One region of the Micromonospora sp. WMMD1274 genome, then DNA from elsewhere that is predicted to be linked to it. Evidence: riboswitches for the same ligand, from Rfam matches in the RefSeq annotation. Region 1 holds a riboswitch; each other region holds the start of a gene.

What was found. A riboswitch is a leader RNA that binds a small molecule or an ion and turns the genes downstream of it on or off. The one in region 1 is predicted to bind cyclic di-AMP.
Region 2: another riboswitch for cyclic di-AMP. It lies ahead of ACN27D_RS05340 (coiled-coil domain-containing protein); the one in region 1 lies ahead of ACN27D_RS32885 (transglycosylase family protein).
Region 3: another riboswitch for cyclic di-AMP. It lies ahead of ACN27D_RS14005 (NlpC/P60 family protein); the one in region 1 lies ahead of ACN27D_RS32885 (transglycosylase family protein).

Annotation. Positions count from the first base shown of each region.
Region 1 covers NZ_JBMHMG010000001.1:6,951,177-6,954,373, forward strand. Annotated here, with positions in the region: gene ACN27D_RS32880 (YbaB/EbfC family nucleoid-associated protein) at 1-368, opposite strand, end outside; gene ACN27D_RS32885 (transglycosylase family protein) at 556-1,206, opposite strand; cyclic di-AMP (ydaO/yuaA leader) riboswitch at 1,205-1,350, opposite strand; gene ACN27D_RS32890 (LLM class flavin-dependent oxidoreductase) at 1,522-3,084, shown strand; gene ACN27D_RS32895 (winged helix-turn-helix transcriptional regulator) at 3,131-3,197, shown strand, end outside.
Region 2 covers NZ_JBMHMG010000001.1:1,254,397-1,257,593, reverse strand. Annotated here, with positions in the region: gene ACN27D_RS05350 (STAS domain-containing protein) at 1-34, shown strand, start outside; gene ACN27D_RS05345 (SRPBCC family protein) at 76-588, shown strand; gene ACN27D_RS05340 (coiled-coil domain-containing protein) at 612-1,685, opposite strand; cyclic di-AMP (ydaO/yuaA leader) riboswitch at 1,690-1,820, opposite strand; gene ACN27D_RS05335 (cation diffusion facilitator family transporter) at 1,964-2,878, opposite strand; gene ACN27D_RS05330 (HelD family protein) at 2,970-3,197, opposite strand, start outside.
Region 3 covers NZ_JBMHMG010000001.1:3,034,394-3,037,590, forward strand. Annotated here, with positions in the region: gene ACN27D_RS14000 (N-acetylmuramoyl-L-alanine amidase) at 1-1,524, opposite strand, end outside; cyclic di-AMP (ydaO/yuaA leader) riboswitch at 1,762-1,896, shown strand; gene ACN27D_RS14005 (NlpC/P60 family protein) at 1,910-2,944, shown strand; gene dcd (dCTP deaminase) at 3,008-3,197, opposite strand, start outside.

The DNA.
Region 1 (3,197 bases):
AGCTCGGCCTGGTCGCCCATGGTGCCGAGCCGGGCGGCGAGCGCGTCGGCGTCGGCCCGCGCCGACGCGCTGACCTGGGCGTCCAGCTCGGACAACGCGGCGTTGGCGGCGGTGACGAGGTGTCCGCAGAGGACGTCGAGGGGCTCGCCGGCCAGCTCCGGGTCGACCGTCACGGAATCCAGCCGGCCACCCTGGACGGCGACCGCGCGAACCCGCCCGCCGGCGGCCGTGCCCTCGGCGCGGAGCAGGTCGCCCGGCTCGCCGTCGGCGTGCGCCGAGGCCCGGGAGCGCATCGCGGTGAGCGCCTGCTGCGTGCGGGTCAGCATCTCGTCGAGGCTCGCGGCCGCCGAGAACGGGTCGTTGGTCATTTCCGCGCTTTCTTCACGTCTTAGCCGAGCACCGTGACCCTAGCAACCGGCTCCGACGAATCGCGGTCACCGGCTGTCGCGGGCCGCGCCCCGGCGCCGCGAGCAGGCCGGACACCGGCGACGCGGCGTGTCGCGGACGGGTGAACGCCCGGCCGGACGGACCGGCCGGGCGTTCTCCGGACCGCTGTCAGCGCAGGCGCAGCCGCTGACCGGGGAAGATCAGGCCCGGGTCGTCGCCGACCACCGCCCGGTTGCGCTCGTGCAGGGCACGCCAGCCGCCGTCGACGCGCTGCGCCACGGCGATCTCCGACAGCGTGTCCCCGCGCCGGACCACGTACGTCCCGGCACCGCTCGCGGGCTGCGGCGCGGCCTTCGTCGCGGGCCGCTCCGGGGCGGCCTTGCGCGGGGCCGGCCGCTCCGGGGCGGCCTTGCGCGGAGTGGCCTTCGTGGTGGCCCGCTCGCCGGCCGCGGCCGACCCGGCGTTCGCCGAGCCGCCCTTCCTGCCGCAGACCGGCCACGCGCCGATGCCCTGACCGCGCAGCACCTTCTCGGCGACGGCGATCTGCTCGGAGCGGCTGGCCAGGTCGGCGCGGGCGGCGTACTTCTTGCCGCCGTAGCCGTTCCAGGTGGCGCGGGAGAACTGGAGCCCGCCGTAGTAGCCGTTGCCGGTGTTGATCTTCCAGTTGCCGCCTGACTCGCAGCGCGCGACCGCGTCCCAGTTGACGCCCGCGCTGGCCGGGGCGGCCGGGCCGAAGAGGGTCGCGGCGCCGACGGCGGCGCCGGCCAGAACCGCCCCGAGAGCGGTACGGCGGCTTCGGGCTGAGTATTCAGTTGCCATGTGGATTCCTCCACGCCGACGAGGTGAGCTGTCGGGTTCGGGCCGAGGAGCCCGGCCGCCGGTGGCGGCTTCACCCCGAGGTGACGATGCACCGTGGAACGTGTGGTTCCCCCGCTCCCGCGCGAGGTTCGGTTACCGGGGACGGCGGCGGGATTTGGCGTTTCCGGCCCGCGGTGTCCGCGTCTGCGAACGAAACCGACGCTAGGAGCGTTTTGCGACGATCGTCCACTTCTTGTGATGCTCTTCACCCGGCCGGGCTACCGGCGGCGGCGCTACGGTGGCAGGGCCAGGCAAGATCACGGGAGGGCGGGACGGATGACCGATCACGGACACGAGCTGACCTTCGGCGGCTTCATCACCCCCGCCGCCGGGCAGCCCGACCAGGTGGTGGCGCTCGCCCGGCTCTGCGAGCAGGTCGGGCTGGACCTGGTCACCTTCCAGGACCACCCGTACCAGCCGGGCTTCCTGGACACCTGGACGCTGATGTCCTACGTGGGCGCCGCCACCGAGCGCATCCGCCTGGCCGGCAACGTACTCAACCTGCCGCTGCGCCAGCCGGTGGTGCTGGCCCGCAGCATCGCCAGCCTGGACCTGCTCACCGGCGGCCGGGTCGAGCTGGGGCTCGGCGCGGGCGCGTTCTGGGACGCGATCGAGGCGACCGGCGGGCGGCGCCTGTCCCCCGGCGCCGCCGTCGAAGCCCTGGACGAGGCGATCCGGGTGATCCGCGAGGTCTGGGACACCGACCGGCGCGGCATGATCCGGGTCGACGGCGAGCACTACCGGGTGGTCGGTGCCAAGCGCGGGCCGGCGCCGGCGCACCCGGTGGGCATCTGGGTCGGCGCGTACAAGCCGCGCATGCTGCGCCTGGTCGGCCGCGCCGCGGACGGCTGGCTGCCGTCGCTGTCGTACCTGCCGAAGGGCCCCGACGAGCTGCCCGCCCTGAACGCGCTCGTCGACGAGGGCGCCCGGGCCGCCGGGCGCGACCCGGCCGCGATCCGCCGCATGCTCAACGTGACCGGCACGTTCGCCCGCTCGTCGGCCGGTTTCCTGGCCGGGCCGCCGGACCAGTGGGTGGAGGAACTGGCCGGGCTCACGCTGGAGCACGGCATCACCACGTTCATCCTCGGCAGCGACGAGCCGCGCGCGATCCAGATATTCGGCCAGGAGGTCGCGCCCGCCGTGCGGGAGCTGGTCGCCGCCGAGCGCGCCACGCCCGTCGGCGGCACCCGCGCGGCCGCCGAGGAGCAGGCCGCCGCCGGCGGCCCGAGCACGCTGGGTGTCACCCCCACCCCCGACCCGGGGGTACGCCTGAGCGCGCGCCGCCCCTGGGACGAGTCCACCCGCCCGACCGCCCCGCCGCCACCGGCCGGGCACACCTACCCGGCCCGGGGACAGGCCGCCGGGCAGCACCTGGTGGACGTGCACGACCACCTGCGGCAGGAGCTGGCCCAGGTGCGCGACCTGCTGGAACAGGTCAAGCAGGGCTCGGTCACGCCGGGCCGGGCGCGGGCCGCGCTGAACGAGATGACCATGCGGCAGAACAACTGGACGCTCGGGGCGTACTGCGCGGCCTACTGCACGATGGTCACCCAGCACCACGGGCTGGAGGACGCCTCGATCTTCCCGCACCTGCGCCGATCCGAGGCCGGGCTGGCCGCCGTGCTGGACCGCCTGGAGGAGGAGCACGTGGTGATCCACGGCGTGGTGGAGAGCGTGGACCGGGCACTCGTGGAGCTGGTCCGCCGGCCCGGCGACTTCACCGGACTCCAGGAGGCGGTGGACCTGCTCACCGACACGTTGCTGTCGCACCTGTCGTACGAGGAGCACCAGATCGTCGAGCCGCTGGCCCGGCACGGTTTCTTCCCCGGCCAGCTGTGAGGTAGCTGACTTTTGGTTCCCTAAGTCAGGAGGTACCGTCGACGCCATGACGGACCTCCTCGCCCAGCGTGACTCCTGGTCCACCGCCAACTGCTCGATCGCCCGGGCGCTCG
Region 2 (3,197 bases), 5.7 Mb from region 1:
CGACGACACCCCCGAGGTGCTGCCCGGCGCCTGAGCGCCGTTCACACCCCCTGCTGCCAGGGGACCTTCTACCCGTTGCCAGTCCGGCGTCGGTACGGGACGATCGTCGCGACGCACGACGGCGAGGGGGCCCGCTTGCAGAGCAGCGACAGCTTCAGCTACACCGTGCAGGCCCGGTGCACCCGGGCCGAGGCGGTGGCGCTACTGGGTGACCTGAGTCGCCAGGGCGAGCTGCATCCGCTGATCGTCCGGGTCCGGAAGCTGCCGGCCCGGCCGGGCGCGCTGGCCAGCTACGCGATCACCGACCGGCTGCAACTCGGCCCGCTGCACTTCCCGGTCACGTACCAGGCGGACGTGTTGATCGCCGGCGAGGACGAGGTGGTCACCGTGGCGCGGCAGCAGCCCGCCACGACGGTACGCAACCACACCCGCCTGCGCGACGAGCCCGACGGCACGGTACGCATCGACGTGGAGATCACGCTCACCGCACCGGCACCGCTGTTCGGGTACGCGTTCCGCCAGGCCCGGGCGGCTCACCTGGGCCTGGCGGCGCGTCTCGGAGCGACCCTGGAGGGCCGGCCGGCCTGATCCGGCCGCCCTCCAGGGCGCGCTCAGTACACCGACAGGTGCACGTGGTTGGTGTGGTCGCTGGACGGGTCGCCGTTGCCGCCGCTGTACGACTTCCACCCGCTGCTGGGCAGCCAGATCTGCTTGAACCAGATCACGTAGAGCACGGCGAGCGGGTCGGCGTTGCGCACGAAGTACGCGGCCAGGTTGTTGCCGTACGTCCGGTCGCCGCCGGTGGCCACGCCGCCGAAGCCGCTCTTCTGCGCGGCGAAGTCGCAGGCGCGCCCCTTCGGGTGCTCACCCGAGCCGCTGGGCCGGTGGCAGGAGACGTACCGGGTGAAGCCCGCCGCCTTGGCCTGTTGCAGCGCGTGCAGCGTGCGTGGGGTGATGCAGCCGTTCGCCGGGGTCGGGTCGTTGACGCTGCACGACTCCGACGGCCAGGAGCCGTCCGAGTTGCGCGGCGCGGGCTTCGCGTTCTTGCTGGAGGTGCCCTGGACGCTGCCACCGCCGCTGCTGCTGCGCGAGGCCCGGTCGTTCGCCACCTCGAGGGCACGCTCGGCCTGCTCCTTGCGCTTGCCCATCACCGCCACCTGCTTGCGCTGCTCGCGGATCTCGCCGTCGAGCTCGGTGCGGGTGCGGGTGGCCTCGTCCCGGGTCGCGATCAGGTCGCGCAGCGTACGGTCCTCGTGCGCGGCGACCTGCTCCAGCGCGGCGGCCCGGTCCATGAAGCCCTCCGGGCTGCTGCTGCCGAGCAGCGCCCCGGCGGTGCCCAGGCGGCCGTTGCGGTACGCCACGGCGGCGATCTCGCCGACCTTGGCGTCCCGGACGGCCAGTTCGGCGCCGACCGTCTTGAGTTGTTCGTTGAGTTGCTTCTGCCGGTTCACCGACCGGTTGAGCGCGGCCTTCGCCTCCAGCCAGCCCTTGCTGGCCGCGTCGAGCTGGGCGCGCAGTTCGGGCGTGCCGCCCTCGTCGTCGCCGGGCGCGGCGGCGAGCAGGCCGGTCGCGGGCGCCGCCGAGGCGGGGGAGGCCGGAACGGTCGCGACGCCGAGGGTCAGCGTCGCGACGAGCAGGGCCGCCAACCGGGCGGCCGTCCGTCGTACAGGTGCCACTGGGGGCATTCACACGTCCTTCCGTCAGCGCCGACCGGGTTAGCTGACGGGTTCGGGACGGAAGATCCCTACCGCTGACGCGGATGCACCCCACGTACGTGGTTCCCCGGCTCGTCCCTGCGGACGATTAGGCGACGGCCGCCCCACCGGGGCCGGTGGCGCCCGCGGGTGCGGCCGCGACCGAGACTACCGGCGCTGCCCGGGCACGGCTCCGTGGAGCAGTGCCACTAGGCGGGGCAAAACCGGCATAAGACTACATTAGCCACAGTGATTTAAGTGTGTCCTAATCACCACTCGGTCTGTCCGCACACTCCGGCCGACGCTCCGGGTTCGACCTGCAACGTGGCGTGATCGATGGAGAAGTCCTCGTGCAGGGCGGCCCGCGCGGCGGCCAGCACGCCGGCCGGGTCCACGCCCGGGTCGGTGGTCAGGTGCGCCGAGGCCACCTCCATGCCCGAGGTGAGCGTCCAGACGTGCAGGTCGTGCACCTCGGCCACGCCGGGTACGGCGGCCAGCCGGTCGTGCACGGCGGTCACCTGGAGGTGTTCCGGCGCGGCCTGCACCAGGATGCGCAGCGCGGCCCGGCCGAGCCGCCAGGTGCGCGGCAGGATGAACAGGCCGATCCCGACGGCGACCAGCGGGTCCGCCCACCACCAGTCGGTCACCGCGATGACCAGGGCGGCGGCGATCACGCCGAGCGAGCCGAGCAGGTCGCCGAGCACCTCCAGGTACGCCCCGCGCAGGTTGATGCTCTCCTTCGCCCCGGCGCGCAGCAGCGCGAACGCGACGATGTTGGCGAGCAGGCCGAGCACCGCCACCACCAGCATCGGGCCGGCCAGCACCTCCGGCGGCTCGCCGAAGCGGCGTACCGCCTCGACCAGGACGTAGATGGCGACGGCGCCGAGCAGCACGGCGTTGGCGAGGGCGGCGAGCACCTCCAGCCGGTAGAGCCCGAACGTGCGCTGCGGGTCGGTGCCGGCCCGGCGGGTGGCGGTGATCGCCGCGAGGGCCATGCCGATGCCGAGCACGTCGGTGAACATGTGCCCGGCGTCGGAGAGCAGCGCCAGCGAGCCGGTGGTGAAGGCGGCCACCGCCTCGACCACCATCAGGGCGGCGAGCAGCGCGAACGCGGCCCAGAGGCGGCCCCGGTGGCGGTGTGCCGCGTTGGCCACCGCACCGCTGTGGTCATGACCTGCGCCCACGCCAACACCCTCCCTGCCGCGTACCGGCCCGGCCCAATGTATGTTCACATCGCTATGTATGCAAGTGAACTGTGGGTGGCGGCGGGGCCGGTCACCCCACCGGGTCGAGCGTGGTGAGGCGCTGGGTCGCCCGGGACAGCGCCACGTAGAGCGTGCGGACGCCCGAGCCGGGATCGGCCCGGATCTCACCCGGCGCCACCAGCACCACGCCGTCGTACTCCATGCCCTTGGCCTGAAGGCTGGTGACGACCTGGAGGCGGCCCGCGCCGAGCCCGCCCAGCCAGCCCGCCACCTCGTCCCGGCGCGGCACCGGCGTGAT
Region 3 (3,197 bases), 3.9 Mb from region 1:
GAGGTCGTTGACGAGCGGGGCGTCCGGGCTCGGCGCGGTCCGCAGGATCACGGCCGAGGAACCACGCGACGGGCACGGCTCGGCCGGCGGCCGGGGCGTCGGGACGCCGGGCGGCTGCTGGTTGCAGCCGGTGAACGCGGGCCGGTTGGTGGCGAAGTCCGGGTCGATGGTGACCAGGCCGGTCCGGGGCGTGCCGGTGCCGCGGAACGGCGCCTTCATCAGGTCGAAGTAGTGCGACCAGTCCCAGTACGGTCCCGGGTCCCAGTGCATGCCGCCCACGTTGGCGGCGGTGATGCCGGGCACGTTGTCGTGGCCGATGATGTGCTGGCGGTCCATCGGAATGCCGAGCTTCAGCGCCAGGTGACGCACCAGCTTGGCGGAGGTGCGGTACATCGCCTCGGTGTACCAGGTGCCCTGACCGGCGAAGCCTTCGTGCTCCAGGCCGATGGACTTCGCGTTGACGTACCAGTTGCCGGCGTGCCAGCCCACGTCCTTGGTCTTGATGTGCTGGGCGATGTAGCCGTCCACCGAGCGCAGCGTGTAGTGCCAGCCCAGGTAGTCGGCCCGCTTCACCAGGTCGACGCTCGGGCCGAAGTAGCCCTCGGTGTCGTGGATGACGATGTACTCGATCTTCTGCTGCTTCGGCCGGTCGCCCAGGTCGTGGTTGCCGTAGTCGCCCGGGTCGTCGCTGAGCTGCTCGTACGGCGCGGGGATCCAATCGCAGGCCAGCCGCACCGGGCACTCCAGCCCGTCCGGCCGCTCGGCGTTGCGCAGGCCGAGGCGGGCCAGGCGGGAACGGTCCGGCTTCGCGGCGGTGGCGGCGAGCGTGACCCGCTGGCCGTCGTCGGTGGTCCGGCTGGCCCCCTGGCCGAGCTGGTCGTACACCTCGTCGGCGAAGGCCGCCGCGGCGTCGGAGGTGTCCGCGCCGGAGTACCGGGCCACCGCCGCGTACCAGGCCGCCGGGTCGGTGCCGGCACCGACCGGCCCACCCAGGGCCTTCTGGTACGACGCCAGCAGCGCCGCGCCACCGCGGATGTTCGCGGCCGGGTCGGTCCGCAGCGTCCCCGCGTCGAGCCCGGTCAGCGCGGCGGCCGCGTCGAGCGTCTGGAGCGAGGCGGGCGGCAGCGGGGTCTCCCGCTGCGGCGCGGCGGCCGTGGCCGGGTCGAGCTTGAGCGGGCGGGCGTCGTCGCCGCGCGGGTCCTCGTCCTCGTCGACGTGGGCGCTGCCCGGCATGGCGAGGATGTGCGTGGCGTCGGTCAGGTGCATCGGGCCGTAGCCGCCGCTGGTGCTGGGCTGCCCGGTGTGCGTGTCCCAGCGGGACTCCAGATAGGAGACGCCGAGCAGCACGTTCTGCGGCACGCCGTACTCGGCCGCGGCGGCGGCGTATTGTTGTTGCCGGTCGCTCGCGGGCGCGGGCGTGTCCGGCGCGGCGGTCACCGGGCCGGTCGTCGCCAGCGCGGTGGCTGTCGCCACTGCGGCGGCGAGCAGTATCCGTCTGCCCGACGGCGGGGCGGAGAGGTGCATCGAACCTCCTGGACAGGGATGGGGGTCACTGCGTTTCCACCCTCACTCCGCACACCCGTGAGGGTCAATACCTTTCCAGTGGGTAATCAGCCTTGAAAGAAAATTTCACCTCCGCGCGGGTGCGGCACCGGATCGCGTACGGAGTGTCACGGCGCTGGAAGTTGCGGATCGATAACGGTGGTCCCTACTCTGGTGAATCGTCGGCCGCACGTCTCACCGTCCAACCCGGTCGGTGACGGTCCGACACCGCCGAGTCGCCTCCGGGCGAGCCGGGGAACCAGGTACCTGGGGTGAATCCGCAGCGATGCGGTAGGGCGGCTCCCTTCCCGCCCGAATCCGTCAGCTAACCCGGTAGGCGGTACGGAAGAAGGAGTACGGACGCCCGGTGGCACTCCATGCCCCGCGGCCGTCGTCGAACCGGTCGGCCGACCGGTCCTTCGTCGCGCCGCGTTCCCGCTGGTCCCGCTTCACCACCGCCCTCGCCGCACTGGTCGGCACCGCCGTCGTCCTGACCGGCGGCGCCACGGCGGCACACGCCGAACCCTCGGTCGCCGAGATCGAGGCCCAGATCGACCGCGACTGGAACAAGCTCGAACCGGTCATCGAACAGGTCAACGCCGTACGCGGGCAGCTCGCCGCGCGGCGCAAGCAGGCCGACGCGCTCGGCCGGCAGATCGCACCCCTCCAGGCCCGGGTGGACGCCGCACTCGGCCAGGTCGGCGGGCTCGCCGCCGACGCCTACAAGGGCGACAACCTCTCCACCGTGAACGCGCTGCTGGGCAGCCGTTCGCCCGGTGACCTGGTGAACGGCCTGGAACTGCTCGACCGCTTCGCGCACCGCCAGCACGAACAGGTGCGCTCCGTCGCCGCGCTGCGCGACGAACTGGCGGCGAAGAAGAAGCCGCTGGACGAGATGATCGCCGGCCTGGCGCGTACCGAGGCCCAGCTCGCGGCGAAGAAGAAGCAGATCGACGCCGAGATCGCCAAGCTGGAGAAGCTGCGGCTCAAGGTGTACGGCAAGGGTGGCGGCGGCCCGCTGCGCCCGGCGCCGTGCCCGGCCGGCTACCCCGGCGGCCCGGCCGGTGCGGCGGTCAAGTTCGCCTGCGCCCAGATCGGCAAGATCTACGTCTGGGGCGCGGCCGGACCGGACCACTTCGACTGCTCGGGCCTCACCATGGCGGCCTGGGCCAAGGGCGGCGTCTCACTGCCGCACAGCGCACGCCAGCAGCACGGCGTGACGAAGCGGATCAGCCGGGCCGAACTGCGCGCCGGTGACCTCGTCTTCTACTACAGCGACCTGCACCACGTGGCGATGTACGTGGGCGACGGCTGGGTGGTGCACGCCTCCCAGTCCGGCAAGCCCATCACCATGAAGCGGGTCGACGACGGCGACATCAACAGCTACGGCCGTCCCGGCTGAGGTCGTGCTCCGGGGCTCCGCCGGTGACGGCGGGGCCCCAGGCGCGGCGCCCCAAGCGCGGCGTCAGCGGGTCGGCCAGGTCCGCCAGCTCTGCCAGGACCGGCTCGGCGTCGGGCCGCGCTGCCCCTGGTAACGCGAACCGTAGACGGCCGAGCCGTACGGGTGCTCGGCCGGCGAGGAGAGCCGGAAGATGCAGAGCTGGCCGATCTTCATGCCCGGCCAGAGCGTGATCGGCAGATTCGCCACGTTCGAC